DNA from 4 places in the Streptomyces sp. NPDC047869 genome. Region 3 is predicted to be linked to each of the others. Evidence: riboswitches for the same ligand, from Rfam matches in the RefSeq annotation. Region 3 holds a riboswitch; each other region holds the start of a gene.

The links. A riboswitch is a leader RNA that binds a small molecule or an ion and turns the genes downstream of it on or off. The one in region 3 is predicted to bind cyclic di-AMP.
Positions count from the first base shown of each region.
Region 1: it holds a riboswitch for cyclic di-AMP, as region 3 does, so the genes downstream of both, AB0924_RS10425 (transglycosylase family protein) here and AB0924_RS33925 (M23 family metallopeptidase) in region 3, are expected to answer to the same signal.
Region 2: it holds a riboswitch for cyclic di-AMP, as region 3 does, so the genes downstream of both, AB0924_RS13270 (C40 family peptidase) here and AB0924_RS33925 (M23 family metallopeptidase) in region 3, are expected to answer to the same signal.
Region 4: it holds a riboswitch for cyclic di-AMP, as region 3 does, so the genes downstream of both, AB0924_RS23320 (peptidoglycan DD-metalloendopeptidase family protein) here and AB0924_RS33925 (M23 family metallopeptidase) in region 3, are expected to answer to the same signal.

Region 1 covers NZ_JBEYRK010000006.1:83,791-91,201, reverse strand. Annotated here, with positions in the region: gene AB0924_RS10445 (SurA N-terminal domain-containing protein) at 1-170, shown strand, start outside; gene AB0924_RS10440 (nucleoside triphosphate pyrophosphohydrolase) at 315-1,283, shown strand; gene AB0924_RS10435 (cytochrome P450) at 1,329-2,618, shown strand; gene AB0924_RS10430 (transglycosylase family protein) at 2,767-3,819, shown strand; cyclic di-AMP (ydaO/yuaA leader) riboswitch at 3,996-4,168, shown strand; gene AB0924_RS10425 (transglycosylase family protein) at 4,173-4,865, shown strand; gene eno (phosphopyruvate hydratase) at 5,206-6,513, shown strand; gene AB0924_RS10415 (septum formation initiator family protein) at 6,636-7,112, shown strand; gene AB0924_RS10410 (DUF501 domain-containing protein) at 7,195-7,411, shown strand, end outside.
Region 2 covers NZ_JBEYRK010000008.1:115,237-122,647, reverse strand. Annotated here, with positions in the region: gene AB0924_RS13295 (PspC domain-containing protein) at 1-1,157, shown strand, start outside; gene AB0924_RS13290 (response regulator transcription factor) at 1,154-1,885, shown strand; gene AB0924_RS13285 (NlpC/P60 family protein) at 1,901-2,959, opposite strand; gene AB0924_RS13280 (hypothetical protein) at 3,383-3,736, shown strand; gene AB0924_RS13275 (tellurite resistance/C4-dicarboxylate transporter family protein) at 3,740-4,714, opposite strand; gene AB0924_RS13270 (C40 family peptidase) at 4,787-5,935, opposite strand; cyclic di-AMP (ydaO/yuaA leader) riboswitch at 5,943-6,101, opposite strand; gene pcrA (DNA helicase PcrA) at 6,399-7,411, shown strand, end outside.
Region 3 covers NZ_JBEYRK010000039.1:13,393-20,803, forward strand. Annotated here, with positions in the region: gene AB0924_RS33910 (GNAT family N-acetyltransferase) at 1-1,702, opposite strand, end outside; gene AB0924_RS33915 (HPr family phosphocarrier protein) at 1,882-2,163, shown strand; gene AB0924_RS33920 (GntR family transcriptional regulator) at 2,313-3,008, opposite strand; gene AB0924_RS33925 (M23 family metallopeptidase) at 3,210-3,965, opposite strand; cyclic di-AMP (ydaO/yuaA leader) riboswitch at 3,978-4,141, opposite strand; gene AB0924_RS33930 (pitrilysin family protein) at 4,387-5,775, opposite strand; gene AB0924_RS33935 (pitrilysin family protein) at 5,772-7,166, opposite strand.
Region 4 covers NZ_JBEYRK010000018.1:102,306-109,716, reverse strand. Annotated here, with positions in the region: gene AB0924_RS23335 (Glu/Leu/Phe/Val dehydrogenase dimerization domain-containing protein) at 1-78, shown strand, start outside; gene AB0924_RS23330 (TetR/AcrR family transcriptional regulator) at 146-736, shown strand; gene AB0924_RS23325 (SGNH/GDSL hydrolase family protein) at 860-1,645, opposite strand; gene AB0924_RS23320 (peptidoglycan DD-metalloendopeptidase family protein) at 1,900-2,865, opposite strand; cyclic di-AMP (ydaO/yuaA leader) riboswitch at 2,870-3,065, opposite strand; gene AB0924_RS23315 (alpha-galactosidase) at 3,336-5,435, opposite strand; gene AB0924_RS23310 (tyrosine-protein phosphatase) at 5,608-6,405, shown strand; gene AB0924_RS23305 (DUF6126 family protein) at 6,412-6,534, opposite strand; gene AB0924_RS23300 (XRE family transcriptional regulator) at 6,531-7,154, opposite strand; gene AB0924_RS23295 (aspartate aminotransferase family protein) at 7,229-7,411, opposite strand, start outside.

The DNA of each region.
Region 1 (7,411 bases), on a different contig from region 3:
ACACCACGCAGCCCGCGTTCTGGAAGGCCCTGTCCCGGGCCTCCCAGGAACTCCACGTCGACCTCAACCCGCGCTACGGCGCCTGGGACGTGCGCAAGAGCGGCCGCGTGGACGCCAAGACGCCCTGGGTGCGGGAGGCCACGGCGACGGGGGCGCAGCAGCCGGCGTAGCGGGCGGTCGGCGCTCCTGTGCCGGGGCGCCGGAGCGGGTACGGCAGGGCCCGACGGGGACCGGTCGGTCATACGATCACACGTTGCCCCCGGCCCTGTGGACAACCGATCCCGTCCCTCTTCCCCGTGGGTTACGTTCGGATGGTGAACGCAACCAGTCCCGAAGCCGCCCCCGGCCGCATCGTCCTGCTCACCACCAGCCACCGCGTCGCGCCCGGCCTGCTGTCCTGGCCCGCCTGGCAGGCGCTGCGCACCGCCGACGCCGTGCTGTGCGCGGACGGCGCCCATCCGCAGCTTCCCTATCTGCGGGAGGCCGGGATAACGGTGGCGGAGGCGGCGCCCACCGCGCAGGAGCTGCTCGACACCTGCGCGGGCGGGCGGACGGTGGTCGTCGTGGCCACGGGGGAGGGAGAGCCCGCCCTCACCGACGGCCTCGCCCGCCTCGCCGGCTCCGGACGGTTCCGGATGCCCGAGCTGGAGCTGCTGCCCGCCTCCTACGACCTGCCCGGCGCCCGCCTCCTCGACCTCGTCCAGGTCATGGACCGCATCCGGGTCGAATGCCCCTGGTCGTCCCGGCAGACCCACCTGGGCCTGGCGAAGTACGGGATCGAGGAGGCGTACGAACTGGTCGAGGCGATCGAGGCCGGCGACCGGGAGGAACTGCGCGAGGAGCTGGGCGACGTCCTGCTCCAGGTCGTCTTCCACTCCCGTATCGCCGAGGAGGACCCGGAGGCGCCGTTCTCCGTCGACGACGTGGCCGGCGGCATCGTCGCCAAGCTGATCCACCGTCACCCGCACGTCTTCGGCGACGAGACGGCCGAGACCCCGGAGGACGTCAAGGAGCACTGGCTGCGCACCAAGGCCGAGGAGAAGCGGCGCACCTCGGTCACCGAGGGCGTACCCCTCGGCCAGCCCGGCCTGGCCCTCGCCGCCAAGCTCGCCTCCCGCACCCGCACGGCGGGCCTGGAGGTGCCGCTGCCCGAGGGCGAGGGCATCGGCTACGAGCTGCTGGCCCTGGCGGTCCGCGCCGAGTCCGCCGGTGTGGACCCGGAGGCGGCCCTGCGCGCGGCGGCGCGGGTGTACCGGGACGCGATACGGGCGGCCGAGAGCTGACACCCGCGCCGCGGAGCAGGCGTCCGTGACCGATACCGTCGAGGAGTGACCGACCAGCCCGCCCCGCCCAGCACCGCCCCGGAACTGTTCACCTGGGAGTTCGCCGCCGACCCCTACCCCGCCTACGCCTGGCTGCGCGAGCACGAGCCCGTGCGCCGGACGCGGCTGCCCAGCGGGGTCGAGGCCTGGCTGGTAACCCGGTACGCCGACGCCCGGCAGGCCCTCGCCGACCAGCGGCTGAGCAAGAACCCCGCGCACCACGACGAGCCCGCGCACGCCAAGGGCAAGACCGGTATCCCGGGTGAGCGCAAGGCCGAGTTGATGACGCACCTGCTGAACATCGACCCGCCGGACCACACCAGGCTGCGCAGGCTGGTCAGCAAGGCGTTCACGCCGCGCCGGGTCGCCGAGTTCGCGCCCCGGGTGCAGGAGCTGACCGACGACCTCATCGACCGGTTCGCGAGGACGGGCTCCGCCGACCTCATCCACGAGTTCGCCTTCCCGCTGCCCATCTACGCCATCTGCGACCTGCTCGGCGTCCCGCGCGAGGACCAGGACGACTTCCGCGACTGGGCCGGGATGATGATCAGGCACGGCGGAGGACCGCGCGGTGGGGTCGCCCGGTCGGTGAAGAAGATGCGCGGCTACCTCGCCGAGCTGATCCACCGCAAGCGTGCGGCACTGCCGGCCGAGCCCACCCCGGGCGAGGACCTGATCTCCGGCCTGATCCGCGCCTCCGACCACGGTGAGCACCTCACCGAGAACGAGGCCGCCGCGATGGCCTTCATCCTTCTGTTCGCCGGCTTCGAGACGACCGTCAACCTCATCGGCAACGGTACCTACGCCCTGCTCAACCACCCGGAGCAGCGCCACCGGCTGCAGGACTCCCTCGCCCGCGGCGAACAGGGTCTGCTGGAGACCGGTATCGAGGAACTGCTCCGCTACGACGGCCCGGTCGAGCTGGCCACCTGGCGGTTCGCCACCGGGCCGCTGACCCTCGGCGGGCAGGAGATCGCGGCCGGCGACCCGGTGCTCGTCGTCCTCGCCGCCGCCGACCGGGACCCGGAGCGGTTCGCCGGTCCCGACGTCCTCGACCTCGCCCGCGGGGACAACCAGCACCTTGGCTACGGCCACGGCATCCACTACTGCCTCGGCGCCCCGCTCGCCCGGCTGGAGGGCCGGACCGCGCTCGCCACGCTCCTCACCCGCCTCCCCGACCTGCGGCTCGCGGCCGATCCGGCCGACCTGCGCTGGCGCGGCGGGCTCATCATGCGCGGGCTGCGCACCCTGCCCGTGGAGTTCACCCCGGCCAAGGAACAGCCCGTACAACCGTAAACATGACGGGCGTTCAACTTTGTGATCTTCATGTGATCTGTGCGGCATGAACTTGTGACAAGTGATCGTGTGCCTATACGTTCACCCATCAACGCGGCCCGAGCATTGGGTGCCGCGTCGCTCCCGCTGTCGCACGAAAGGCTTCCGCATGCTCTCCGGGAACGGTCGTCACCGTCGCCCCCGTCAGGCTCCGGCTCTTCTCGTCGCGGCCGGAGTGACCGGCTCCGCCATCGCCATCCCGCTCCTAGGTGCCGCTAGCGCCAACGCGGCCGACGGCACGACCTGGGACAAGGTCGCCGAGTGCGAGAGCGGCGGCTCGTGGAGCGCCGACACGGGCAACGGGTACTACGGCGGACTGCAGATCTCCCAGGACGACTGGAACGCCTACGGCGGCACCAAGTACGCCGCCACCGCCGACCTGGCGAGCCGTTCCCAGCAGATCGCCGTCGCCGAGAAGATCCTCGCCGACAAGGGCACCACGCCCTGGACCACCTGTGCCCTGCTCTCCGGCCTGACCTCCGACTCCGGGTCCCTGGACGTCGACACGGGCGTCGGAGGCTCCGGGAAGTCCGGCTCGGACCATGGCGGGTCCGGCGACTCCTCCGGCTCCACGGACTCGTCCGATTCCGCCGGTGATCCCGACTCGTCCGGTCTGCCGGATTCCACCTCCTCGCCCGACTCCTCCGACTCCGGCTCCGACTCTTCCTCGGGCTCGGCCGGCAAGTCGTCCCCGGGCGCGGGCAAGAGTGCCGGCTCCAAGGGGTCGGACACGGGCACGGGCACTCCCGAGTCCGACGAATCCACCTCGCCGCGCGCCGAGGAGTCACAGGGGAGCGAGTCCGCGACCCCGGACCCGGTCGTGGAAGACTCGGACAATTCATTGCAGACCGGCGGTTCTTGGAGCCTCGTCGACACCGGAGCACTCAGCAGTGGCGGACGTCACCGCGGCGGCAGTGCGGACGAAAGCGTGACAAACGGTCAGAGCGCCTCCTCGTCGGGGAAGCACGCCTCCCGCGGGACGGACACCTACACCGTGCATGAGGGCGACACCCTCGCCTCCATCGCCGACTCCCTTGACGTGGACGGCGGATGGCACGAGCTGTACGCCCGGAACAAGAAGGCCATCGGTACCGACCCGAACCACATCTCCGCCGGTCAGACCCTGGAAGTCGGTAGCGAAACGGGCCAAAAGCAGCGGTAGTTGACGACCGGATTGGGCATTGATGTCCGCTTCGGTGAAAGTGTGGGATGAGTCTCAGAAGCCCTGATCGTCTTTGAAATTCCCTCGATCGCGTGTCTACGGTCGTGACCGCTCGTCACCACGAGCCCCGGCTGTCGCAACGCCGAATCCTGCCAGCGGCCGCCCGGGAACAGTCGTCGCGTAAAGCGCCGTAGGCAGGAGCGGGGGACCCAAGGTAAGTGCCGGAACCAGCGGTCGCGCTGGAACCGGCTAGGGGTGGAGCCGCGGCCCGTGAAAGCGGGCCCGCGGCCGGGCAACTCAACCGGCCCGAACCCGACAGCTCACCTCGCAGGCGTCGGTGAGGGGATCCATCCATGCTGTTCTCCAGCAAGGGCAAGCACCGTCGTCCGTCCAAGGCCACCCGTGCCATCGCGCTCGCCGGTGTTACCGGCGCCGCCGTCGCCGCCCCGCTGATGGCGGCCGGCAACGCCTCCGCCGCCACCACCTCCGAGTGGGACGCGGTCGCCCAGTGCGAGTCCGGTGGCAACTGGTCCATCAACACCGGCAACGGCTACTACGGCGGTCTGCAGTTCTCCGCCTCCACCTGGGCCGCCTACGGCGGCACGCAGTACGCCGGCCAGGCCAACCAGGCCTCCAAGGCCCAGCAGATAGCCGTCGCCGAGAAGGTCCTCGCCGCCCAGGGCAAGGGCGCCTGGCCGGTGTGCGGCAAGGGCCTGTCGAGCACCCCCTACAGCGGCTCCGCCCCGAGCGGCTCCTCCAAGAGCACCTCCTCGGGCAGCACCGCCACCCGCGCCGGCGACCAGCAGGCCGCCTCCCGTTCCAGCGAGCGTCCGGCCGCGAGCGCGAAGAAGACCGTCACCACCCCGACCGGTAAGAAGGTCAAGAAGGGCGACGGCGAGTACAAGGTGGTCAAGGGCGACACCCTCGGCACCATCGCCGAGAAGCACAAGGTCGACGGCGGCTGGCAGAAGCTCTTCAAGCTGAACAAGGACATCGTCCAGGACGCCGACCTCATCTACCCGGGCCAGCAGCTGCACCTGAAGTGACGCCTGGCTCCGACCGGAACCACAGTGCCCTCACAAGGCCGTCCCCCAAGCTGAAGGCCTCGTGAGGGCCATTCCTCCCGTCCCCCACGGGCTCCCCGCCCCGGTGCGTGTTCCCCCGTACGCACCGGGGCGGGGCTGTGTTTTTTCCCGCCCCCTTCCCCCATTGGTTCGCGGAACCTCACCGAACCGCTTTGTTCCGGACAGGAACAATGGGTACCGTCTCTCTGTCCACGGGACGGTCGGTCGGTGGCCGACGCCCCTTGGACGGTTAGGCTCTAGTCGCAAGGCAGAGCCGAAAGGCACCCCGCCCCGCACTTCCAGCGTCACATCCATGAAGGAGATGCTCGTGCCGTCCATCGACGTCGTCGTAGCCCGGGAAATCCTGGACTCCCGAGGCAACCCCACGGTCGAGGTCGAGGTCGGCCTCGACGACGGCAGCACGGGTCGTGCCGCCGTGCCGTCCGGTGCCTCCACCGGTGCCTTCGAGGCCATCGAGCTCCGTGACGGCGACCCCAACCGCTACCAGGGCAAGGGCGTCGAGAAGGCCGTCCTCGCCGTCATCGAGCAGATCGGCCCGGAGCTGGTCGGCTACGACGCCACCGAGCAGCGCCTGATCGACCAGGCCATGTTCGACCTGGACGCCACCGACAACAAGGGCTCGCTCGGCGCCAACGCCATCCTCGGCGTCTCCCTCGCCGTCGCGCACGCCGCCTCCGAGGCCAGCGACCTGCCGCTGTTCCGCTACCTGGGCGGCCCGAACGCGCACCTGCTGCCGGTGCCGATGATGAACATCCTGAACGGCGGCTCGCACGCCGACTCCAACGTGGACATCCAGGAGTTCATGATCGCTCCGATCGGCGCGGAGTCCTTCTCCGAGGCCCTGCGCTGGGGCACCGAGGTCTACCACACGCTGAAGAAGGTCCTGAAGAGCAAGGGCCTGTCCACCGGCCTCGGCGACGAGGGCGGGTTCGCCCCGAACCTCGGCTCCAACCGCGAGGCCCTCGACCTCATCCTCGAGGCCATCAAGGAAGCCGGCTACGCGCCCGGCGAGCAGATCGCCCTCGCGCTCGACGTCGCCGCCTCCGAGTTCTACAAGGACGGCAAGTACCTCTTCGAGGGCAAGGACCGCTCCGCCGCCGAGATGACGGAGTACTACGAGGAGCTCGTCGCGGCCTACCCGCTCGTCTCCATCGAGGACCCGCTGTTCGAGGACGACTGGGCCGGCTGGAAGATCATCACCGACAAGCTCGGCGACAAGGTCCAGCTCGTCGGCGACGACCTGTTCGTCACCAACCCCGAGCGCCTCGCCCGCGGCATCGACGAGGGTGCCGCCAACGCCCTGCTGGTCAAGGTGAACCAGATCGGCTCGCTCACCGAGACCCTGGACGCCGTCGAGCTGGCCCAGCGCAACGGCTTCAAGTGCATGATGTCCCACCGCTCCGGTGAGACCGAGGACGTCACCATCGCCGACCTGGCCGTCGCCACCAACTGCGGCCAGATCAAGACCGGCGCCCCGGCCCGCTCCGAGCGCGTCGCCAAGTACAACCAGCTGCTGCGCATCGAGGAGATCCTCGACGACGCCGCGGTGTACGCCGGCCGCAGCGCCTTCCCGCGCTTCCGCGGCCACACCGAGGTCTCCAAGGGCTGACCTCCGCCGGGCCGATCCGAACGGGACGACCCGGATATCAGCCAGTCGTACGTACGTCCCCGTACCCGGTCCCGTACCGTGTGCGGGGACGTACGCACGTGGAAGGGGAGGCGGAGAGCCAGATGGCCGTCAAGGACCGGGACCGTTTCTCCACCGCCACCAGGCTGCGCGCGCTCGGCGAGCAGACCGCGGCCAGGGTCTACCGCTCCCAGACCAAACGGCAGGCCCGCCGCTCCCGGCTCACCGGCCGCGCGGCCCTGCTGGCACTGGTGCTGTGCTCGCTGATCGTCGCCCTCGCCTACCCGATGCGGCAGTACGTCTCCCAGCGCGCCGAGATCTCCGACCTCCAGCGGGAGCGGGGGCAGGCCCGGCAGCGCGTCGAGCAGCTGCGTGACCTCAAGGCGCGCTGGCAGGACGACGCCTACGCCGAGCAGCAGATCCGGCGCCGGCTGCACTATGTGATGCCCGGCGAGACCGGCTACGTCGTCGTCGACCCGGGCGAGGCCAAGCAGTCCCGCGCGGACCTCGGGGCCGCCCGCCGGCCCTGGTACGCGAACGTCTGGGACGGGGTCGACAAGGCGGACGCCTCCGACCAGTGACCGGACCCCGGCCGGCCACCGGCCGCCACCAGTAACCGGCCCGCGGGCCGGCCACCGACAGAAAGCCACCCTGAAAGCAGTCATGGAAACGCCTCCGCCGCCCACTCCGCGCACCGAGCCCACCGACGCGGACGTCGAGGCCTTCAAGCAGCAGCTGGGCCGCCCGCCGCGGGGCCTGCGGGCCATCGCGCACCGCTGCCCCTGTGGTCAGCCGGACGTCGTGGAGACGGCGCCCCGGCTGCCCGACGGCACGCCCTTCCCGACGACGTACTACCTGACGTGCCCGCGCGCCAACTCGG
Region 2 (7,411 bases), on a different contig from region 3:
TCCGGCTCGCCTTCGTCGGCCTGTTCATGGCCAACGGACTGGGTGCGTTGCTGTACGCCGCGTTCTGGTTCTTCGTCCCGCTCGGCGTCGGCGGCGTCGGCGGTCACAAGCCGCCGCTGGTCGGCACCGAGACCTCGCCGGAGGGCCGCCGCAGACTGGTGGCCCGCAAGCCGGACAAGGGGCAGATCGTCGCTCTGCTCCTCATGGTCATCGTGTCCATGGTCTTCGTGGGCAGCGTCAACCTGACCAACGGGGCCAAGGCGTATCTGCTGCCCGCCGTGCTGGTCGCGGCCGGTGTCGCCCTCGTCTGGCGCCAGGCGGACAACGCCCGGCGGGCCCGCTGGGTCGAGGTCGGCAGCCGCCGGCGCACGCTCACCCTGCTCCGCGCGGGCGTCGGGGTCCTGCTGGTCACCGCCGGCGTCTCCGCCATCTTCGTCATGCAGGGCTCGGCCGCCCACCTCGGCGCGGTCCTCCAGGCCGCGCTCGCCGTCCTCGTCGGCATCACCCTGCTCGCCGGCCCCTATCTGGTCCGGATGACCCAGGACCTGTCCGAGGAACGCCTGATGCGTATCCGCGCCCAGGAACGGGCCGAAGTCGCCGCCCACGTCCACGACTCCGTGCTGCACACCCTCACCCTGATCCAGCGCAACGCCGACAACGCCGGCGAGGTGCGCCGCCTGGCCCGGGCCCAGGAACGCGACCTGCGCACCTGGCTGTACAAGCCCGAGGGCACCGGCAAGGACGAGGCGGACGAGCCCGACACGGTCGCCGAGGCGGTGCGGCGCAGCGCCGCCGAGGTGGAGGACAAGCACGGCGTGCCTATCGAGGTGGTCGTGGTCGGCGACTGCCCGCTCGACGAACGTACCGGGGCGCAGATGCAGGCCGCGCGCGAGGCGATGGTCAACGCCGCCAAGTACGGTGGCGAGGGCGGTGCGGTGCAGGTCTACGCCGAGGTCGAGGGGAGGACGGTGTTCGTGTCGGTCCGCGACCGCGGCCCGGGTTTCGACCTCGACTCGATACCCGCCGACCGCATGGGTGTCAGAGAATCGATCATCGGCCGCATGGAGCGCAACGGCGGCACGGCCCGGCTGCGGGCGGTGCCGGGCGGCGGCACGGAGGTCGAACTGGAGATGGAGAGGGCGGAGAAGACGTCATGAGCGACGCGACCGAGGCGAACGGTACGGCGGGAGCGGCGGAGCCGGCCGGGTCCGGCCCGGCCGGGAAGCGGCATGTGCGCGTGGTGCTCGTGGACGACCACCGTATGTTCCGCACCGGCGTGCAGGCCGAGATCGGGCAGACCGCGGAGACCGGGGTCGAGGTGGTCGGCGAGGCCGCCGACGTCGACCAGGCGGTCTCGGTCATCGCCGCGACCCGGCCCGAGGTGGTCCTGCTCGACGTCCACCTGCCGGGCGGTGGCGGCGTCGAAGTGCTGCGCCGGTGCGCCGCGTTGATGGCGGACGCCGAGCGGCCCGTCCGCTTCCTCGCACTGTCCGTCTCCGACGCCGCGGAGGACGTGATCGGCGTGATCCGCGGCGGCGCCCGCGGTTACGTCACCAAGACCATCACCGGCACCGATCTGGTCGACTCGGTCTTCCGGGTGCAGGAGGGCGACGCCGTCTTCTCGCCGCGCCTGGCCGGGTTCGTCCTGGACGCCTTCGCCTCCACCGACGCCCCGCCGGTCGACGAGGACCTGGACCGCCTCACCCAGCGCGAACGGGAGGTGCTGCGCCTGATCGCCCGCGGCTACGCCTACAAGGAGATCGCCAAGCAGCTCTTCATCTCGGTCAAGACGGTCGAGTCCCATGTCTCCGCGGTTCTGCGCAAGCTCCAGCTCTCCAACCGCCACGAGCTGACCCGCTGGGCCACGGCACGTCGGCTGGTCTGACCCGCCGCGACGCCCTCACCCCACCCGGGTCGCCCCCGCGAACGGCATCTCGTCGACGGGGGCCACCCGGACCGGTGCCGACGGATTCGGGGCGTGGATCATCCGGCCGTTGCCGATGTAGATGCCGACATGGCTGATGCCGGAGTAGAAGAAGACCAGGTCGCCGGGTTGGAGCTGGGACCGCGGCACCCGCCGGCCCGCGTTGATCTGGGCGTAGGTGGTGCGGGGCAGGGAGACGCCCGCGGAGCGGTAGGCGGCCTGCACCAGCCCCGAGCAGTCGAAGGCGCTGGGCCCCGTAGCGCCCCACACATAGGGGCTGCCGAGCTTCTGGTAGGCGTAGGCGACGGCCGCGGCCGCACGGGGGCCGGCGGCGGACCCCGCTTGCTCCAGCGCCGCCCGGGTGTCCGAGGCGGAGCGCGAGGCGTGCCCGGCGGCGGTGCCGTCGCCGGCGATCCGTGACCGCTCCGGGGGAGTGAGCCGGGCCAGCAGCCTGCGCGCCTCCCCGAGCTTCGCGGTGACGGTCTGCTTGTGCCGTCGTACCTCCGCCTGCCGCGACCGCAGTGACTTCAGCTCGACGCGGGCGGCGCCGCGCAACTGCTCGACCTGGCGGAGCTGTTCCCGCACCCGGGCCACCGTCCCGGCCTGCCGGTCGCTCGCCCGCTCCGCGAACGCGGCTCCGTCCAGGTACCGGTCCGGGGCACTGGACAGCGCCAGCTGCCAGGAGGGGTCGATGGCACCGTCGCGGTACTGCGCCGCCGCCAGCGAACCGAGCGCGTCACGTGCCGTGTTGAGCTTCTGCTGCCTGCGGGCGGCCTCGTCCCGCAGCGAGTTCAGCCGCCGTTGGGCCGCGTCCGCCCGCTCCCTCGACCCGTTGTACTTCTCGGTGGCGCTCTCCGCCTCCTGGTACAGCTTGTCGACCTTGGCCTTCACCTGGGCCGGCGTCAGCTGCGGTTCGGCGTTCCCCGTGCCCTCGAAGGCCGTCGCGGTGGCCGCGCCCGCCAGGGCGAGGGTGACGGCCGTGCGGGCCGTGTTGCCGCCGAGCGAGCGCTGTCGGGGCTTGCGGTGGGCTGCCACCTGGACCGTCACGTCCTTCCATGGGACCTCTGCTGCCGAGCGGTAGGGGCGTCCGGCGGCGGCCCGCACAGGGGAACGGGCCGCCGCCGGACCTTTCTCGGCGGAGGTGGCCGGCGGCCGCCCCTGGCCCGGGCGGCGGTGGGAAGCCGGTCACCTGGGGGAGGACGCTAGGCCGGACTGTGACAGGTTGGTAACGCACTGTACGGAAGTGGCCGAGACGGACCGGGATGTGAGCCTCTGTGATCGCATTGCCGGGCCATGGCTGCCGCCTTCACGCTGCGTAGTGACCGAAGCGTGCGTTGAGGGGCCCGCGGGGGTCGTGTGGTGCTATGCGGCGCATATATGCAAGATCCGGCTGGGGGCGGCGCCGTGGGGCGGGCCCGGTGACCGGCCGTCCGGGACACCCTCATAGGCTCCTGGGTCATGGACGTACTCATCCATCTCCTCGTCGGCCTGCACATCATCGGTATCGCCGCGCTGCTCGGCGGTTTCCTCACCCAGATGAAGGCGATGGGCCAGGGCACGGCCCGGTTCGTCCCCGGGATGCTGCACGGCGCGTTCACCATGCTGGTCACCGGCGTGGCCCTCGTCGGGCTCAACGAAGCCGACGGCCACCACGTCAACACCTTCAAGATCGGTGTGAAACTGGCCCTGCTGATCGTCATCCTCGGACTGGTCTACGTCCAGCGCGACGAGGAGAAGGTGGACAAGCGCGTCTTCGGGCTCGTCGGAGCGCTGACCATGGCGAACATCTTCATCGCCGTGCTGTGGACCTGAGGCTCAGCGCGCCCTGACGAGGCCGGCGCGGGCCGCGAGCACCGCGCCGGCCGCGACCGCCAGCCACACCGCCACGGCCAGCCACACCAGTGCCTGGCCCGGACCCCGCAGCCATCCGATGGTCAGGACCGCCGCGACCGACAGGGTCGACGCCGCCGTCATACCCAGCGGGAACACCGTCGACCAGCGCCGCACGTCGAAGCGCAGCCGCGGCCGGGCCACCTCGGCGGCCAGCAGGACCACGCAGCACGCCAGGTCCAGCACCAGCAGCGTGACCGTGACATCACGCAGCACGCCCCGGTCGTCGTCGTTCCACAGGTACAGCCGCGCACTGTCGGCGGCGAGCAGTTTCGCCCCGGCCAGCGCCGAGATGGCGAGCGCCCCGCCCGCGATCCAGTGGTCTCCGGCACCCTCCAGCACCTGACGCGGATCGAAGCGCGCCAGCGCCAGGCCGTAGAAGACCAGGCCCAGCCAGAACAGCACCAGTGCGGCGCGCGCGAGCCATGCCGTCGTCTCCGCCGCGGCCAGGGTGGCCGCCAGCACTGCCAGCCCCTGTGTGGCCACACAACACAGGAACACCGCCCCCGGCATGCGCCGTCCCCAGTGCCGTACGACGAGAAGCAGCAGCAACGGCCACAGCAGAACCGCCAGTGCCAGGGCGGCCTCGGCCAGGCTCTGCCGGCCGAGCAGCGAGAACCGGGTGCCGACCACCGTCGTGGCGGCGACCGCGGAGAGCGCGCCGGGGCTCTTCGCCTCGGCCAGCCAACGCGGCCGCTGCGTCACCAGCCGTACGGCGAAGTCGGCGGCGAGCGCCAGCCAGGCGAGGCAGGCCAGCCACAGGAAGACGAGCGACACCGTCTCGGGACCGGTCAGATGCAGGCCCACCGACACGATGCCGCTCGCCATGACGGCGGCCCCCGCCGCCGACGGACGCCCCGCCCACCACGTACGCAGACCAGTGAAGCCGGGTATGGACATGCGCCCGATGCTAGGGAGCGGCGGCGCCGGCGCTCGCGGGGCACACGCGCGTGGAGCCCGAAAAGAGCACCGTCAGGCCGGCCGCACCACCCGGTGAACGACCGACTCGCCCGCCAGGTGGACCGGCTCCTCGCGCACATACGCACCGGGGCGCGGGGCATGGATCATCGTCCCGGCTCCCGTGCACAGGCCCACATGGCTGCTGTCGTCGTGGAAGAAGACCAGGTCACCCGGGCGCGCCTCGGCGAGCGGGATCGCGGTGCCCATGCCGGCCTGGTCACGCGCGGCACGCGGCAGGGTGACGCCGGCGGCCTTCCAGGCGGCCTGGGTGAGGCCGGAGCAGTCGTAGGAGCCGGGCCCGCTGGCACCTGAGACGTACGGCTTGCCGATCTGGGCGCGGGCGAAGGCGATCGCCTTCTCGGCCTTGGTGACAGGGGCCGGCGGGGCGATGGGCGGCACGCTCACCGGCCGCGCCGCGGACCGCGGCCGCTCCGGGGCCCGGGCCGGGACCGAAGAGGGAGCCGGGGCCGAGTGCGGGGCCCCGGCCGAGGGCGGAGCCGCGACCGAGGCCAGAGCCGGGGCCGACGTCAGCACCGGGTCCGGGGCAAGGAGCGAAGCCGGATCCGCGACCGGGACCGGAGCCGGAGCCGGAGCCTGATCCGGAACCGGAGCCGTCAGCCGGGACAGCAGCTCGCGCGCGGTGGCGAGCTTGTGCTGGACGGCCGCCTTGGCCGTCTTCACGTCGTACTGTGCGGCGGCCGGCGCCTCGGGGGCCCTGGGAGCCTTCCCGCGCCCGGCCGCGCCCTTCACCCGGGAGGCCAGCCGGTTCATCAGCCGGCTCTGGGCGAAGTGGTCATCCGGGTACTCCGCGAGCAGTGAGCCGGCCGTCTCGGGAGCGGCGGCGAACGGGGCCAGCCCCTCGCGGGCCTTCGTGAACAGGCCCGGACGCCGGACGGCCTCCGCGCGCGGGGCCTCGGCGCGAGCCCGCTGCACGGCCGCGGGCTCCTCCTCCGGGTCCGCTCTGCGGTACAGCTCGTCGATCTTCTTCTCGACCTCCTCCACGCTCGGCCTGCCATCGCCCGCGGAGGAGGCGGAGGCCGAAGCGGCCCCGGCCGTCTGGGACAGGACGGCCACGGAGGTGAGGGCGGCGGTGGCCAGGACGGGGGTGCGGATGCCCGTCCCGCGGGTCCCCGGGGGACCCGGCTTGCGGTGCGACGCCAAGGGTGGCGACTCCTTCCAACGTGCCGCCTACCGGGTTAGCTGTCGGGTTCGGGCGGGTGGTTCGGAAGGGTTGCCCTACGGCGTCGTCCCGGGCGGGAGTCGGCCGATTCACCCCGGGATCGGTGGGTCCCCGGCTCCGGTCGCCGCGAAGGGGCGCACCGGACTCGGCGGAGGCCGCGCGGCCCGGCGAGGTTCGCCGGTAGGGGTCGTGCGGCCTGACGGCAACCTAGCCAACTCGTGTGACTCCTGTGAAGGTTGCTGTGCCATATGTCCGATACATTTCCGTGACCCGGGGCCGGTTTCATACGGGCGTGACAAGGCGCTTCCGCAGTGTGAGGAGTTCGGCCGCAGCCGTGGCGCGATGGCCGACGTGCCGCTGCCGTGTCCTGTCGCGGACCTCACGGGTGCCGACTTTCCGGTGCCGGGACCGGTTGTCGGTGCGGCCCCCTAAACTCGTAGAGCGATGAGCAGCCTCTTTGACGACAGCTTCCTGGCGGACCTCCAGGCCCCTCGCGGGCACGCGGAGGAGCCCCCGCCGCCGCCCGAGGACGATCACGCTCCGGAGCCCCTTCCGGACGATCTGTTCGGCGGGAAGTTCGACGTGCCGCCGGACCGGGACACCCACTACCGCGACGGCGCCCCGCGTCCCGTGATCGACCCGGACGCGCTGCTGCGGGGGCTGAACGACAACCAGCGCGCCGCGGTGGTCCACGCCGGCTCGCCGCTGCTCATCGTGGCCGGCGCGGGCTCCGGGAAGACCCGCGTGCTCACCCACCGCATCGCCCACCTCCTCGCCGCGCGGAACGTGCACCCGGGCCAGATCCTCGCGATCACCTTCACCAACAAGGCCGCGGGCGAGATGAAGGAGCGGGTCGAGCAGCTCGTCGGCCCGCGCGCCGGCGCGATGTGGGTGATGACCTTCCACAGCGCGTGCGTGCGCATCCTGCGGCGCGAGTCCAAGAGGCTCGGTTTCACGTCGTCCTTCTCGATCTACGACGCCGCCGACTCCAAGCGCCTGATGGCCCTGGTCTGCCGCGACCTCGACCTCGACCTCGACCCCAAGCGCTTCCCGCCGAAGTCCTTCAGCGCCAAGATCAGCAACCTGAAGAACGAGCTGATCGACGAGGAGGACTTCGCCGCCCAGGCCACCGACGGCTTCGAGAAGACCCTCGCCCAGGCCTACGCGCTCTACCAGTCACGGCTGCGCGAGGCCAACGCGCTGGACTTCGACGACCTGATCATGACGACGGTCAACCTGCTGCGCGCCTTCCCGGACGTCGCCGAGCACTACCGCCGCCGGTTCCGGCACGTCATGGTCGACGAGTACCAGGACACCAACCACGCCCAGTACGCCCTCGTACGGGAACTGGTGGGCACCGGGAGGCACGACGAGGACGTACCGCCCGGCGAGCCCGACCTGCCGCCCGCCGAACTCTGCGTGGTGGGTGACGCGGACCAGTCGATCTACGCCTTCCG
Region 3 (7,411 bases):
CGTCGCACGTGTCGTCCGCCAGTGCCCTCGACAGCGCGCGGTGGAAGTCCTCCGCCGTGGCGCCGGTGGTCAGGTCGAGCGGGGGCGATGGCCGCAGCCCCTCCGCGAGGCAGCGGTCGTAGGTCAGCAGGCCCAGCGACTCGGAGTTCCCGAGGATCGCCACCCGGGGCCCGGCGGGCAGCGGCTGCCGGGCCAGCAGCAGGCCGGCGTCGACCAGCTCGGTGATCGTGTCGACCCGGATGACGCCGGCCTGCCGGAGCAGCGCCGACACGGTCTCGTGGGGCAGTCGCGTCGCCCGTACGGCGTGTCCCTGCGGCGCGGATCCGGCGCCCTGCACCACGACCAGCGGCTTGGCCGCGGCCGTGCGCCGGGCCAGGCGGTTGAACTTGCGCGGGTTGCCGATGGTCTCCAGGTACATGAGGGCGACGTCGGTCTCGGGGTCGTCGTACCAGTACTGGAGGACGTCGTTGCCGGAGACGTCGGCCCGGTTGCCGGACGACACGAAGGTGGACACGCCCGTGACGCCCGTGACCCCTCCCCCGCGCCGGTGCAGCCGGGACAGCAGGGCGATGCCGATGGCGCCGGACTGGGCGAACAGGCCGATGCGGCCGGGCCGGGGCATCTCCGGGGCCAGTGAGGCGTTCAGCCGGACGCCGGGCGCGGTGTTGATGATCCCGAAGGCGTTGGGGCCGATGATCCGCATGCCGTACGCGCGCGCCTGCCGCACCAGCGCCCGCTGCCGCTCGCGCCCCTCGGGCCCGCTCTCGGCGTATCCGGCGGACAGCACCACCAGCCCCTGCACCCCGTGCTCGCCGCACTCGGCGACGACGGCGGGCACGTGCTCGGCCGGGACGGCGACGACGGCGAGGTCCACGGGCCCTTCGATGTCCCGCACCGAGCGGTGCGCGGGCACCCCGTCGACCTCCTCGAGGTCCTCGGTGAAGGCGCTGTTCACGGCGTGCAGCCGACCCTGGTAGCCGGCCTCCCGGATGTTGCCGAGGACGCCGCGGCCGACGCCGCCCGGCGTGCGGCCGACGCCGACGACGGCGACGGAGCCGGGCGCCAGCAGCCGGCGGACCGAGCGTGCCTCGGCGCGCTGCTCCCGCGCGCGCTGGACGGCGACCGAGCGGTCGGTGGGCTCGAGGTCGAACTCCAGGCGTACGACGCCGTCCTCGAAGCTGCGCTTCTGGGTGTACCCGGCGTCCGTGAACACCTTGATCATCTTGGTGTTGGCGGGCAGCACCTCGGCGGCGAAGCGCCGGATGCCCCGCTCGCGCGCGACGGCCGCGACGTGCTCCAGCAGCGCGGACGCGACGCCGCGGCCCTGGTGGGCGTCCTGGACCAGGAAGGCGACCTCGGCCTCGTCCGCGGGCACGGACGCGGGCATGCCGTCGGTGCCGATGCGGTCGTAGCGTACGGTGGCGATGAACTCGCCGCCGATCGTGGCCGCGAGTCCCACCCGGTCCACGAAGTCGTGGTGAGTGAAGCGGTGGACGTCCTTGGCGGACAGGCGTGGGTACGGCGCGAAGAAGCGGTAGTACTTCGACTCGTCCGAGACCTGCTCGTAGAAACTGACCAGGCGGTCGGCGTCATCAACCGTGATGGGCCTGATGCGCGCGGTGCCCCCGTCGCGCAGCACCACGTCCGCCTCCCAGTGAGCGGGGTACTCGTGCCGGTCCTGCCGGTCCGCCGGGCTCTGCATGGGCCCCAGGGTACGGCTCGCGTACGGCGACGTCGCGAGGCAGTCTGTGGAGGACGACAAGCCGGATCGAGGCCGCGGTCCGGCGACAGCACCGCGGCGGGACGCAGGACCGCCCGGGGCACGCTTCACCGTATGGGAAACTGGTCTAGACAACCCTGAACACCGAAGGGCAGCAACACATGGCTGAGCGCCGCGTCAACATCGGCTGGGCCGAGGGCCTCCACGCCCGCCCCGCCTCCATCTTCGTCCGAGCCGCCACGGCCACAGGCGTCCCGGTGACGATCGCCAAGGCCGGGGGCAACCCCGTCAACGCGGCCTCCATGCTGGCCGTCCTGGGTCTGGGCGCCCAGGGCGGCGAGGAGATCGTCCTCGCCTCCGACGCCGAGGGCGCGGACATCGCCCTGGACCGTCTGGCCAAGCTGGTCGCCGAGGGGCTCGAGGAACTGCCCGAGACGGTCTGAGCGCCGGCTCAGGAGAAACATCGGAGCCGTGCCACCCTTTTCGGGCGGCACGGCTCCGGTGTTTCACCGGCAATTCTGATGCGCGGGAAATCCGGGCAGCGAAAATACCCCGCCCCGAAATTCCCTCTTCTTTGTATACGGTGCCCGTGTTAATTACGCGGGCCCGACATGTTTACAACGTGTTGCGAAGTCCTCACACGGTCCGGGCGGCCCTCGCCGCCGGAAAAGCGCAACCGGTGCGCGGCCGTCGCGCGCTCGGTGTGCAGCGCCGTGACGGCACGCGCGCGTTCGCCGTCGCCACGCGCCACCGCGTCCACGATCGCGCCGTGCTCGGCCCAGGAGTCCACCGGGCTCGGCGGGGCCACCACCGCGTACATCCAGGCGATCTTGTGCCGGAGCTGGGTCAGCATCGACGTCAGCGAGGGGCTGCCGGACGCCTGGGAGAGCGTCTCGTGGAACCAGCCCCCCAGCGCGCGCAGATCCTCGCTGTTGCCCCTCCTGGCCCGCTCCTGCCCCAGCCTGACCAGGCCGCGCAGCACCTTCAGATGGGCCTCGGTACGCCGCTGCGCGGCCCGGGCAGCGCCGAGCGGCTCCAGGAGCATGCGCATCTCCAGCAGGTCGGCGGCCTCCTGCTCGGTCGGCTCGGCCACGCACGCGCCGGCGTGCCGCCGGGTCACCACGAAGCCCTCCGCCTCCAGGGTGCGCAGCGCCTCACGGACGGGGACGCGCGAGACGCCGTAGCGGCGGGCCAGGACTTCCTCGGTGAGCCGGCCGCCTCGCTCATGGACACCCGCGACGATGTCGTCCCGGATCGCCGTGCACACCGAGTGCGCCGGAATACGCATGACCGACCTCCGCCTTGATCCCCATGAAACGCCGACGATGGACGTGTTGATCCGTGACTCTATTCCAAGGGAGGGGAATTTCCGACGGCGGGTCGGAATCCATGCATATTTTTTGGCCGACCGTGCCGTCGCGCATCACCGAAAACCGCGAAAGCCCCGGCTCGGTGAGCCGGGGCTTTCGGATGTCCGCGCGGGACGGGGTCAGACGTGCACGCCGTGCTTGCGGAGGTAGGCGATGGGGTCGACGTCCGAGCCGTAGTCGGGGGAGGTACGGGCCTCGAAGTGGAGGTGCGGGCCGGTGACGTTGCCGGTCGCGCCGGACAGGCCGATCTGCTGGCCCGGAATCACCTTCTGGCCCACCGTGACGCCGATGGACGACAGGTGGCCGTACTGGGTGTACATGCCGTCGGCCATCCGGATCACGATCTCGTTGCCGTACGCCCCGCCCCAGCCGGTGGAGACGACGGTGCCGGCGCCGACCGCGTGCACCGAGGTGCCGCTGGCGGCGTGGAAGTCGATGCCCGTGTGCGAGCCGGAGGACCACAGGGAGCTGCTGGCCTGGTAGGCCGTGGAGACGTACGAGTGCACGATCGGGGCGACGAAGGCGTTCAGGCGCTTGCGCTCGGCCTCACGGGCGGCGCGCGCCGCGGCCTCGCGTTCCTTCTTCGCCTCGGCGGCGGCCGCCTTGGCGGCGGCCTCCTCGGCCGCCTGCCGCTCGGCGGCCTGGGTCTGAGCGGCGGCCTGCTCGGCGATCTGCTCGGCGACGTCGTCGCTCACACTGATCACCGGCGTGAGGCCGGTCTGCTCGACGGGCTTCTCCGCGGCGAGCGCCGGGGACGCCGCGAGGGTGCCGATGACACCGGTGGTGGTGAGGGCTGCGACACCCGCCGCCTGAGCGGTGGTGCGCTTGACGCGGCCGGGCTTGCGGTGCTTCCCGGAGGCGCACATGAACGCCATGAAGTGGCTGGTCCTTTCCTTCCCTCTCGCCTACCGGGTTAGCTGACGGGTTCGGAGCAGGAAGGTCTCCTACGGACCCCCTCGCTCACGCGCGGGCGTCCGATTCACCCCAGGGACTGCGATGGGTCCCCGGCTCCCCTGGCTCGCGCCGTACGGGGACTCGGCGATGGCTGTCCGGTGCCGCGGGCGCGGCGCACTGCCTGACGGACAGCCCGGAAGACGCTAAGCGGGCCGGTCTCCGGCGCCCAAACGAATCCGTGATTTTGTAGCGCATCCCACAGGGCAGACAGGCAACCTCTGCCCCAATTCGGACATCTGAACAAGGACGGCTCACCCGTTTCGGGAAGGACCGCACACACGAAGGGGACCTGACGGCCCGTCGGCCGCGAGGTCCCCACGCGCGTGTGACGCCGTCCGGCCGCTACTCGGCGGCGACGACGGTGACTTCGCCGATGCCGAGCGCCTCCACGGGCTCCTTGATCTGCGCCGCGTCACCGACGAGGACCGTCACCAGGCCGTCCACCGGGAAGGCGCTGACGACCGCCGCGGTGGCCTCCACGGTGCCGGTGGCCGCGAGCTGCTGATACAGCGTCGCCTGGAAGTCGTCGGGCAGGTGCTGCTCGACCTGGTCGGCCAGCGTGCTCGCGACGGCCGCCGCGGTCTCGTACTTCAGTGGCGCCACCCCGACCAGGTTCTGCACGGCGACGTCCCGCTCGGCGTCGGTCAGGCCCTCGGCCGCGAGGGTGCGCAGCACCTTCCACAGGTCGTCGAGCGCCGGGCCGGTGTTCGGGGTGTCCACGGAACCGCTGATGGCGAGCATCGCGGCGCCGGTGCCGTCCGGGGCGGACCGCAGGACCTGCCCGAAGGCGCGCACGCCGTAGGTGTAGCCCTTCTCCTCGCGCAGGACGCGGTCCAGGCGGGAGGTGAGCGTGCCGCCGAGGCAGTAGGTGCCGAGCACCTGGGCGGGCCACACCCGGTCGTGCCGGTCGGGGCCGATCCGGCCGATGAGGAGCTGCGTCTGGACGGCGCCGGGCCGGTCGACGATGACGACCCGGCCGGTGTCGTCGGCGGTCACCGGCGGCACCGGGCGCGGCTCGGCGGGGGTGCCGGTCCAGGCGCCCAGGGTGTCGGCGAGCAGGGCGTCCAGGTCGGTGCCGGTGAGGTCGCCGACCACGACCGCGGTCGCGGTCGCGGGACGCACATGCCGGTCGTAGAAGGCACGTACCGCGGCCGCGTCGATCTTCTCGACCGTCTCCTCGGTGCCCTGGCGCGGACGCGACATGCGCGCGGTGGCCGGGAACAGCTCCTTGGAGAGCTCCTTGGCGGCACGGCGGGAGGGGTTGGCCAGCTCGTGCGGGATCTCGTCCAACCGGTTGCGCACCAGCCGCTCGACCTCGCTCTCCGCGAAGGCGGGAGCGCGCAGGGCGTCCGCGAGCAGGCCGAGGCCCTTGGCCAGGCGGGAGGCGGGCACCTCGAGGCTGAGCCGGACGCCGGGGTGGTCGGCGTGCGCGTCGAGCGTGGCGCCGGCCCGCTCCAGCTCGGCGGCGTAGTCCTCGGCCGAGTGCTTGTCGGTGCCCTCGGAGAAGGCCCGCGCCATGATCGTGGCGAGGCCGTCCAGGCCGGACGGCTCGGCGTCCAGGGGCGCGTCGAGCAGCACCTCCACGGCGACGACCTGCTGGCCGGGGCGGTGGCAGCGCAGCACGGTCAGGCCGTTGTCCAGCGTGTCGCGCTCGGGGGCCGGGAACGCCCAGGGTTTGGCCTCGCCCGGCTGCGGCTGGGGGTGGAAGTCCATCGGGGCGAGCTCGCTCACTTGGCCGTCTCCTCGTTGTCGTGTCGGGCCTCAACGGTCGCTTCGGCCTCCGGGTCCTCGGGGACGTCGGCGTCCTCGACGGTCTCCGGGGACTTGGGCTCGTACACGAGGACCGCGCGGTTGTCCGGGCGCAGGCGGGCCTTGGCCACCTCCTGGACCTGCTCGGGGGTCACCTGCAGTACGCGCTCGACGGCCGTCAGGGCGAGCTGCGGGTCGCCGAACAGGACGGTGAACCGGCACAGTTCGTCGGCGCGGCCGGCGACGGTGCCGAGCCGGTCCAGCCACTCGCGCTCCAACTGGGCCTGGGCGCGCTCCATCTCCTCGGGCGTGGGGCCCTCCTCGGCGAACCGGGCCAGCTCCTCGTCGATCGCGGCCTCGATCACCGGGACCTCGACGTCACCGGAGGTCTTCACGTCCAGCCAGCCGAGCGAGGGCGCGCCGGCCAGCCGCAGCAGACCGAAGCCGGCCGCGACGGCCGTACGGTCGCGGCGCACCAGCCGGTTGTACAGACGGGAGGACTCGCCGCCGCCGAGCACGGTCAGGGCCAGGTCCGCCGCGTCCGCGTCGCGCGTGCCGTCGTGCGGGAGCCGGTAGGCGGCCATCAGGGCGCGTGCCGGGACCTCCTCCTCGACGACCTCGCGCAGCTGGCCGCCGATGACCTCCGGCAGCGAGCCGTCGCGGGGCGCGGGCTTGCCGTCGTGGCCGGGGATCGAGCCGAAGTACTTCTCGATCCAGGCGAGGGTCTGCTTGGGGTCGATGTCGCCGACCACGGACAGCACCGCGTTGTTGGGCGCGTAGTACGTCCGGAAGAACTGGCGCGCGTCCTCCAGGGTGGCCGCGTCCAGGTCGGCCATCGAGCCGATCGGCGTGTGGTGGTAGGGGTGGCCCTCCGGGTAGACCAGGGCGGTCAGCTTCTCGAAGGCGGTGCCGTAGGGAACGTTGTCGTAGCGCTGGCGGCGCTCGTTCTTGACGACGTCCCGCTGGTTCTCCATGGACTCCTCGTCCAGGGCGGCCAGCAGGGAGCCCATGCGGTCGGCCTCGAGCCAGAGGGCGAGCTCCAGCTGGTGGGCGGGCATGGTCTCGAAGTAGTTGGTGCGCTCGAAGCTCGTGGTGCCGTTCAGCGAGCCGCCGGCGCCCTGCACCAGCTCGAAGTGGCCGTTGCCCGTGACCTGGCCGGAGCCCTGGAACATCAGGTGCTCGAAAAGGTGAGCCAGGCCGGTGCGTCCCTTGACTTCGTGGCGGGAGCCGACGTCGTACCACAGGCAGACCGCCGCCACCGGGGTCAGGTGGTCCTCGGAGAGCACCACGCGCAGACCGTTGGCCAGACGGTGCTCGGTCGCTGTCAGGCCCCCGGAGCCTGCCTCGGCTGTGGTCGTGTGACCCATGGGCATGTACGTCCCTTCGCGAGCGGAGGCGGTTGATGGAAACCGCGGTTTTCCTGCCGGTCCTGCCACTGTATGCAAGCGTGCGGAGCCTCGGCGAAGTTCCCGCCGGACGTACGCCCACAGCGGATCGCGTAGCCTGCGTCCCGCGTGCCGTGGGAGGGCTTCCCGGCACCGGGCCGCACCGCGGGGGACCGGGTCGCGGCCCGGGTTGTCAGTGCCGCGGTCCACAATGGTCCGCGTCAGATCCGTCA
Region 4 (7,411 bases), on a different contig from region 3:
ACGCCGCGCGCCGCCGCCCACGCCCTGGTGTCGGACCGGCTGCCGGTGATCGCCGGGCGCTTCGGCTGGTACCGCTGACCCCGGCGGGCACGGCCGCCGTCGGTGCCCTGGGGGGCGGCGTCGGCGGACGGACTAGGGTGACCGCGTGGCGAGAGTGCGGTTGAGCGTGGCCGAGCGGCGGGAGGAGATGCTGCGGGCCGCCATCGGGCAGATCGAGGCGCGGGGCGTGGCGGCGGTCAGGATCGCCGACGTGGCCTCGGCGCTCGGGGTGAGCAACGCGCTGGTGCTGTACCACTTCTCGACGAAGGAGAAGCTGGTCGCCGCCGCCTTCGCCTACGCGGCCGAGGACGACCTCGCGCGGCTGCGCGCGCTGCTGGACCGGCGGACCTCCGCCCTGCGCCGGCTGCGCGCCGCCGTGCGCTGGTACGCGCCCACGGGCCAGGCCAAGGGCTGGCGGCTGTGGATCGAGGGCTGGGCGGTGTCGCTGCGAGAGCCGGCCCTGCGGGCGGTCACCCGGGACCTCGACCAGCGGTGGAAGGCGGCGATCGCCGAGGTCATCGCGGAGGGCGTGGCGGCGGGCGAGTTCACCTGCCCCGACCCCACGGGCACGGCCCTGCGGCTCACCGCCCTGCTCGACGGCCTGGCCGTGCAGCTCACGTCCTATCCGGGCGCGGTGCCACGCGCCCGCGCGCAGGAGTGGGTGAACGACGCCCTGGCCAGGGAACTGGGCCTGTAGCGCGCGGAGTCGACCGGCCGGAGCACCCCGGCCCGGAACACGGGCCGGGACTCCGGTGGGCGCGCGGGCGTGCCCCGCACCGCCGGGATCGCGGTACGGGGCACGGTCACGCCGCGCGCGGGGTCAGGCGACCGACGCGATGCGCATCTTGATGTCGTCCGGCGAGAGCGCGCCCTTCGCCGTGACGTGGTCCCCGGAGGACTCCCCGCGCAGTCGGCGGCCGATCCACGGGACGAGGTACTCGCGGGCCCAGTGGACGTCGTCCCGGCGGATCTCCAGGGTGCCCCGGGGCGGCAGCGGCGGCCAGGCCTGCTCCGGGTCGGCCGGGATCTCCAGGCCGAGGGCCTGACCGGCGCGCAGCGCCACGCGCGTGTGCCCCTCGGGCGAGAGGTGCAGCCGGTCGTTGTCCCAGGCCCTGCGGTCCTGGACGGACCTCAGGGACCACAGGTCGAGCACGGGGCAGCCGTACCGGTCGGCGATGGCGCGGACGTGCCCGTTGTAGGTGGCGATCTTGCCGCGCAGATGCTTGAGCACCGGCACGCCCCGGGTGTCGAAGCCGGTCGTCACCATCACCGTGCCCGCGGCCGCCGCGAGGGGGGCGAGGGCCCGCTCGAAGCGCTCGGCCACCTCGTCGGGGTCGGTGCCCGGCCGGATGATGTCGTTGCCGCCCGCACAGAAGGAGACGAGGTCCGGGGCCAGTTCGACGGCCCTCGGGAGCTGGTGCTCGACGATCTGGTCGAGCAGCTTCCCGCGGACCGCGAGGTTGGTGTACTTGAAGTCGCCCTCGGGCCGCCGGTCGGCGAGCAGGACCGCGAACCGGTCGGCCCAGCCGACGAACGCCCCGTCGGGCCCGGGGTCGCCGACGCCCTCGGTGAAGCTGTCCCCCACCGCCACGTACGACCCGATCACTGATGTGTTGTCACTCTTCGAATCGTCTGCCACGTCGGACCATGATTCACCTTCGGATGTGACTTACGCGACCGTAGGCAGGGGTTGACGAGCGGTGAGATGAGACACCCTTAAAGAAATTGCCAACCCAGGAATACGGCCGGTACGGGGACCGTCCGGACACACCGAAGGCCGGACCCGGGGATCGGGGGTCCGGCCTTCGGAGGCGTGTCAGGCAGGTGGGCGTGAGGAGCGTGTCCCTCGGCGCCGGTGGCTCAGAGGGCGACGCCGTGCGAGCGGAGGTAGGCGACCGGGTCCACGTCCGAGCCGTAGTTCGGCGTGGTGCGGATCTCGAAGTGCAGGTGCGGGCCGGTCACGTTGCCGGTGGCGCCGGAAAGGCCGACCTGCTGGCCCGGGGTCACCGTCTGACCGGCCGACACCGAGAGCTGCGAGAGGTGGGCGTACTGGGCGTAGTAGCCGTCGTTCAGCTTGATGACGACCTGGTTGCCGTACGCGCCGCCCCAGCCGGCGGAGACGACGGTGCCGGCGCCGACGGCCTTGAGGGAGGTGCCGGTGGGGACGACGAAGTCGACGCCCGTGTGGTAGCCGCTGGACCACATGCTGCCCGCCACGTGGTACGCGGTGCCGACGGTGGGCGCGGCGACCGGGAGGGTGTAGCCGGTGGCGGGGGCCGCCTCGGCGGCCTGGGTGGCCTGGGTGGCCTGGGTGGCCTGGGCCACCGGGGACGCCTGGGCCAACGGAGACGCCTGGGTGGCGGGGGTCGCCCGGGCGGTCTTCGCCGGCGCCTCCGCCCGGGCCTTCGAAGGCTGCGCGGGGGCGGGGGACTCGGCGCGGGTGGGGGCGGCGGCCTTCTTGCCGAGCGACAGCTTCAGACCCGGGTGGATCAGGGCCGGATTCTCGCCGACGGCCTGCCGGTTGTCCGCGTAGAGCCGGTGCCAGCCCCCGCTCACGTGCTGCTCGCCGGCGATCTTCGCGAGGCAGTCGCCGGACTTCACCGTGTAGGTGCGAACGCCAATGGCCTGCTGCGCGGCGGTCTTCCCGGCCGCCGTCTTCGCCACGGACTGCACGGTCTTTCCGGAGACGGGCTGCGCGGTGGCGGCGTGCGCTCCGGTGGCACCCAGCAGGGGCAGGGCCAGTGCGGCACCGCCGGTTCCGGCGACGGCGACGGAACGGGTGAAACGCTGGGTCTTGGGACGGCGGTGCTTACCCTTCGCGGGCATGACGCATTCCTCTCCGGCGCCTGCGAGGTGAGCTGTCGGGTTCGGGCTGGAGCTGCCCGGCCGCGCGGTGCGCGGCTGCACCCCGAGCCTGTCGCGGAGACCGGGACAGGCAGTCGTACCTGGCGGGTCCCCCGCTCCTGCCGCGCACGGGTCATGTGTGTGGGACTCCGGGCGGCGGCAGGATTCGGCGTTCCGTCCGGATTGATGGCGAACGTAAGCGAGCCCGACGCACGGAAACAAGCGACCGATTCCCGGCGTTCAGGTGCCAGAAGATCCAAATGGGAAATTCGTGGTCACGGTGCGTGAATTCGCACCCGCGCGGTCGAGTCAATTTCCCGTATTCGCTTGGGCATTAGGTGGACATGACGAACAGCGGACGGTCACGGTTATGACGCTCCTCACGCCCCGCTGCCCCAGGCGCCTTTATTCCACACCTAGTTGGAATGAACGGGCCACTCAGGACATAAGGGTCAGATGCGACACAGACGGAGAACTGCCGCATCCAGGTCGCCGCGCAGCCCGGTCGGCAGTCCGTGGTGCAGCAGAACGGCACCTCTGTGAACTTCGCCCGTTTCGCGGCATTCGTACGATGCCGTCGGGTCGAGTCCGCGCAGTCGTACGCGCGGTACCGGCTCTCCGTAGCTCTGCGTCTGGAGCCAGGCCAGGACCACCGCCTCGTCCCCGAGCACGTACTGGACGGCGCTCAGGCCGCCCGTCGGGGGCCGCAGCCGGTACAGGTCGCCGCGCTGGACGAGCGGCCGGATCTCCTTGTAGAGGGCCACCCACTCCCTGGCTTCGGCCAGTTCCTCGTCGGTCCACTCGGTGAGGTCGCCGCCGATACCGAGCACACCCGCCATGGAGCTGACGAACCGGAAGCGCAGGGCGCTGATCCTGCCGTTGAGCTGGGTGTTCGGGCTGTCGGTGACCCAGGCCGCCATCACGCGCGCGGGGTGGATCTGGCTGAAGCCGTGCTGGATGGCGAGCCGGTCCAGCGGGTCGGTGTTGTCGGAGGTCCACACCTGGTCGGTGCGGCTCAGCACACCGAGGTCGATCCGGCCGCCGCCCCCTGAGCAGGACTCGAAGGCGACCCGGGGGTGGGCGGCGCGCAGCCGGTCCAGCAGGGCGTACAGCGCGCGGACGTGGTCGACCCACAGGCGCTGCGGGTACGGCTCCCCCGGCCAGCCGGCGTCGGTGAAGCAGCGGTTGAAGTCCCACTTCACATAGTCGATCGGGGCGCCGGACAGCAGGGCGTCCAGCCGCTCCCACAGGTACTCCTGGACGTCCTCCCGGGCGAGGTTGAGGACGAGTTGGTTGCGCAGTTCCGTCCGCCTGCGGCCCGGCTGGTACTGCACCCAGTCGGGGTGGGCCCGGTACAGGTCGCTGTCCGGGTTGACCATCTCGGGCTCGACCCAGACACCGAACCGCATGCCGAGGCCGTGCACCTGGTCCGCCAGGGGCCCGAGGCCGTGCGGGAACCGGTCGGGGTTGGGGGTCCAGTCCCCGAGCCCGGCCCGGTCGCTGGTGCGGGCCCCGAACCAGCCGTCGTCGACGACGAACAGCTCGACGCCGATGCCGGCCGCGCGCCGGGCGAGCGCCGCCTGCCGCTCCTCGGAGATGTCGAAGAACGTCGCCTCCCAGGAGTTGAACAGCACCGGCCGGTCCCGCTCGGCGTCCGGGATCACATGCGCACGCTGGTAGGCGTGCCAGGTCCGGCTGGCCCCGCCGAAGCCACCGTCGCTCCACAGGCCCGCGAAGACGGGGGTGCTGTACGACTCCCCCGGCGCCAGGAGCAGCAGGCCCGAGTCGTCGTGGCCGGCCCCGCCGGTGATCTGCACGCGCGCGTCCGGGAGTTGGGCGACGGCGATCCGCCAGGAGCCGGACCAGCCGAGCGCGCAGCCGTAGACCTCGCCGCGTTCCTCGGTGGCGTCGGTGTCGAGGGCGACCCAGGGCAGGTGCTGGTGGCCGGTGTGGCCGCGGCGGCTGCCGATGACCTTCTCGCCGTGGGTGAGCGGCGCGCGGGTGAGCAGGGACTCGGCGGCCCAGCGGCCGTGCAGCTGGGACAGCCGCCAGCCGTCGCGTTCGGGCAGGGTCCAGGTGGCGGCGTCGGCGCGCAGCAGCTCCACGCGCGTGTGCCCGCCGTTCTCCAGGGTGACCCGGCGCTCCACGACGTCACCGCGCATCCGGTAGTGCAGGGTGATCGCCAGTCCGTCGTCGTCGAAGCGCAGCCGCAGCTCCGCGCCGTCGGTGCCGTCTCCCGTCCCGTCCCGGTCGCATTCGTACGACACGAAGCGCCATTCGGTGCCGCGCCGCTCGTCGGTGCGCACACAGAGGGCGGGACGGACGAAGCGGGGGCCGCCCTCGACGGGGTACTCCTCGCGGCCGTCGAGCGGGGACTCGAAGGGCCGGTAGACGGGCAGCGGGCTCAGGGCCAGGGCCTCGGCGTCGGCGAGCGCGATGCGGGGCCCCCAGTGGAGGTGGAGCAGTTCGTGCGCCTCGGTCAGGTGCAGGGCATAGCTGCTGGTGGGCCCCGACAGGAGCCAGGTGCGTCCGTTCTCGGCGATGTCCACCATCGAGACCTCACAGGTGTCAACAGATCCGCGCAGGTGCGCACATCATCGGGGCCGGTACGCTCCGGTGGCAACGCCTGTGGACAACTCGTTGCCCGAGATGATCGATGTCGTATCGTCGACGGAGCGCCCGCCGGCGAGCCGAGCCGACGGGGTCCGACCGGGAGGAGCCCCCGTGACGCAGCAGGTCCCGTCGACCGAGCCCGATCTGGCCGGAGTGCGCAACTTCCGTGACGTGGGCGGACTGCCGACCGAGGACGGCCGGCGGGTGCGCTCGGGGGTGCTTTTCCGCAGCGGCCACCTCGCGCACGCGACGGACGAGGACGCGGCCTTCCTCGGCTCCCTGGGCCTGCACACGGTGTTCGACTTCCGCAACGCGGCCGACCAGAAGCTGGAGGGCCCGGACGTCGCCCTGCCGGGCGTGCGGAACGTGAACCTGCCGCTGAGCGACCCGGCGGACGGTGCCGAGTTCTGGAAGATGGTCCGCGACGGCGACCTCGACCAGTTGCGCGGCATCCTCGCGGACGGCAAGGGCGCCGCCCGGATGGTCGCCTCCTACCGGAAGATCGTGACCGAACGCACCGCCGAGCACTCCCGTGTGCTGCACGCGCTGGCCGAGGACAGCGTCCCCGCGCTGATGCACTGCGCCGCGGGCAAGGACCGGGCGGGCATCTCCATAGCGGTGACCCTGCTCGCCGTGGGCGTGGAGCGCGACGCGATCGTCGCCGACTACCTGGAGTCCAACGCCAAGCACCGCCGCTACAAGGTGCGCCGCAACGGCAGCCCCGACTCCGCGTACACCCCCGAGGTGATGGACCTGCTCAGCCCGCTCTTCGACGCGCGCGCGGAGTATCTGCAGGCGGCGTTCGGGAGCATCGAGGCGACCTGGGGCGGGCTCGACGCCTACTTCGAGCAGGGCCTCGGACTGACCTCGCGGACCCGTGAGCGGCTGCGGGAGCGCCTGCTCGACTGACCTCCGTCAGCTCTTGGCGCCCACCGCGAACAGCAGGTAGAGGAACGCGGCGAACAGGTGGCCCACGGCGATGTAGATGATCAGCCGGATCCACAGGGAACGGGGGAACTTCTCCTCGAAGTCGCTCATGGCAGCTCTCCAGTCAGGGGGCCCAGGCACAGCGCGGCCGTGGGGCTCTGCAGCAGGGTGTGGACGAACAGAAGCTCCACGCCGTCCTGGTCCTCGGCGGCCAGGCGGTGCGGGGTGAGGGAGTCGAAGTGCGCGCTGTCGCCGGGGGCGAGCAGGTGCGCGGTGTCACCGAGGCGCAGCCGGAGACGCCCCTTCAGGACGTGCAGCCACTCCTCGCCGGGATGGACGCGCACGATGTCGCCCTGCGTGCCGTACGGCACCCGGACACGCAGCGCCTGCATGCCCCGTCCGGACGCGCCGGCCTGGAAGTAGGTCCAGCCGCCCGCGCGGGTGGGCTCCATGTCGGCGGCGCGGACGATGGCGTCCCGGTCGGCGACCCGCTCGCCCAGCAGTTCGGAGACGGTCGTACCGTAGATACGGGCGAGCGCGAGCAGCATCGGCAGCGAGGGCTGGCGCCCGCCGGTCTCCAGCCGGGAGAGGTGGGCGGGCGAGAGCCCGGCGGTGCGGGCCGCCGCCTCCAGGGTGAGGCCGGTGCGCCGGCGCAGGGCGCGGAGCTGCGGCGCCACGGCGGGCAGGTCGTCGCCCTCGCCCGCCGGTGGCGAGGCTTCTGAGGCGTTCATGCCTCCATTGAGCCGCAGGTTTGCCTCTGTGGCAAATTTCTTGCCTCAGAGGCAAACCCATCCGGCGGTCGCGCTCAGCGGTTGCCCACCGCCTGTTTGATCAGCGTCTTCCCGAAGTCCCACATCAGTCCGCCGCCGCTGTGCGCGTCGTCCATGACGGCGGTGAAGGCGGCGACGAACCGGTCCACATCGGCTTCGTCGATGATCAGCGGCGGGATGAGCTTGATCACCTCCAGATGGTCACCGGAGACCTGCGT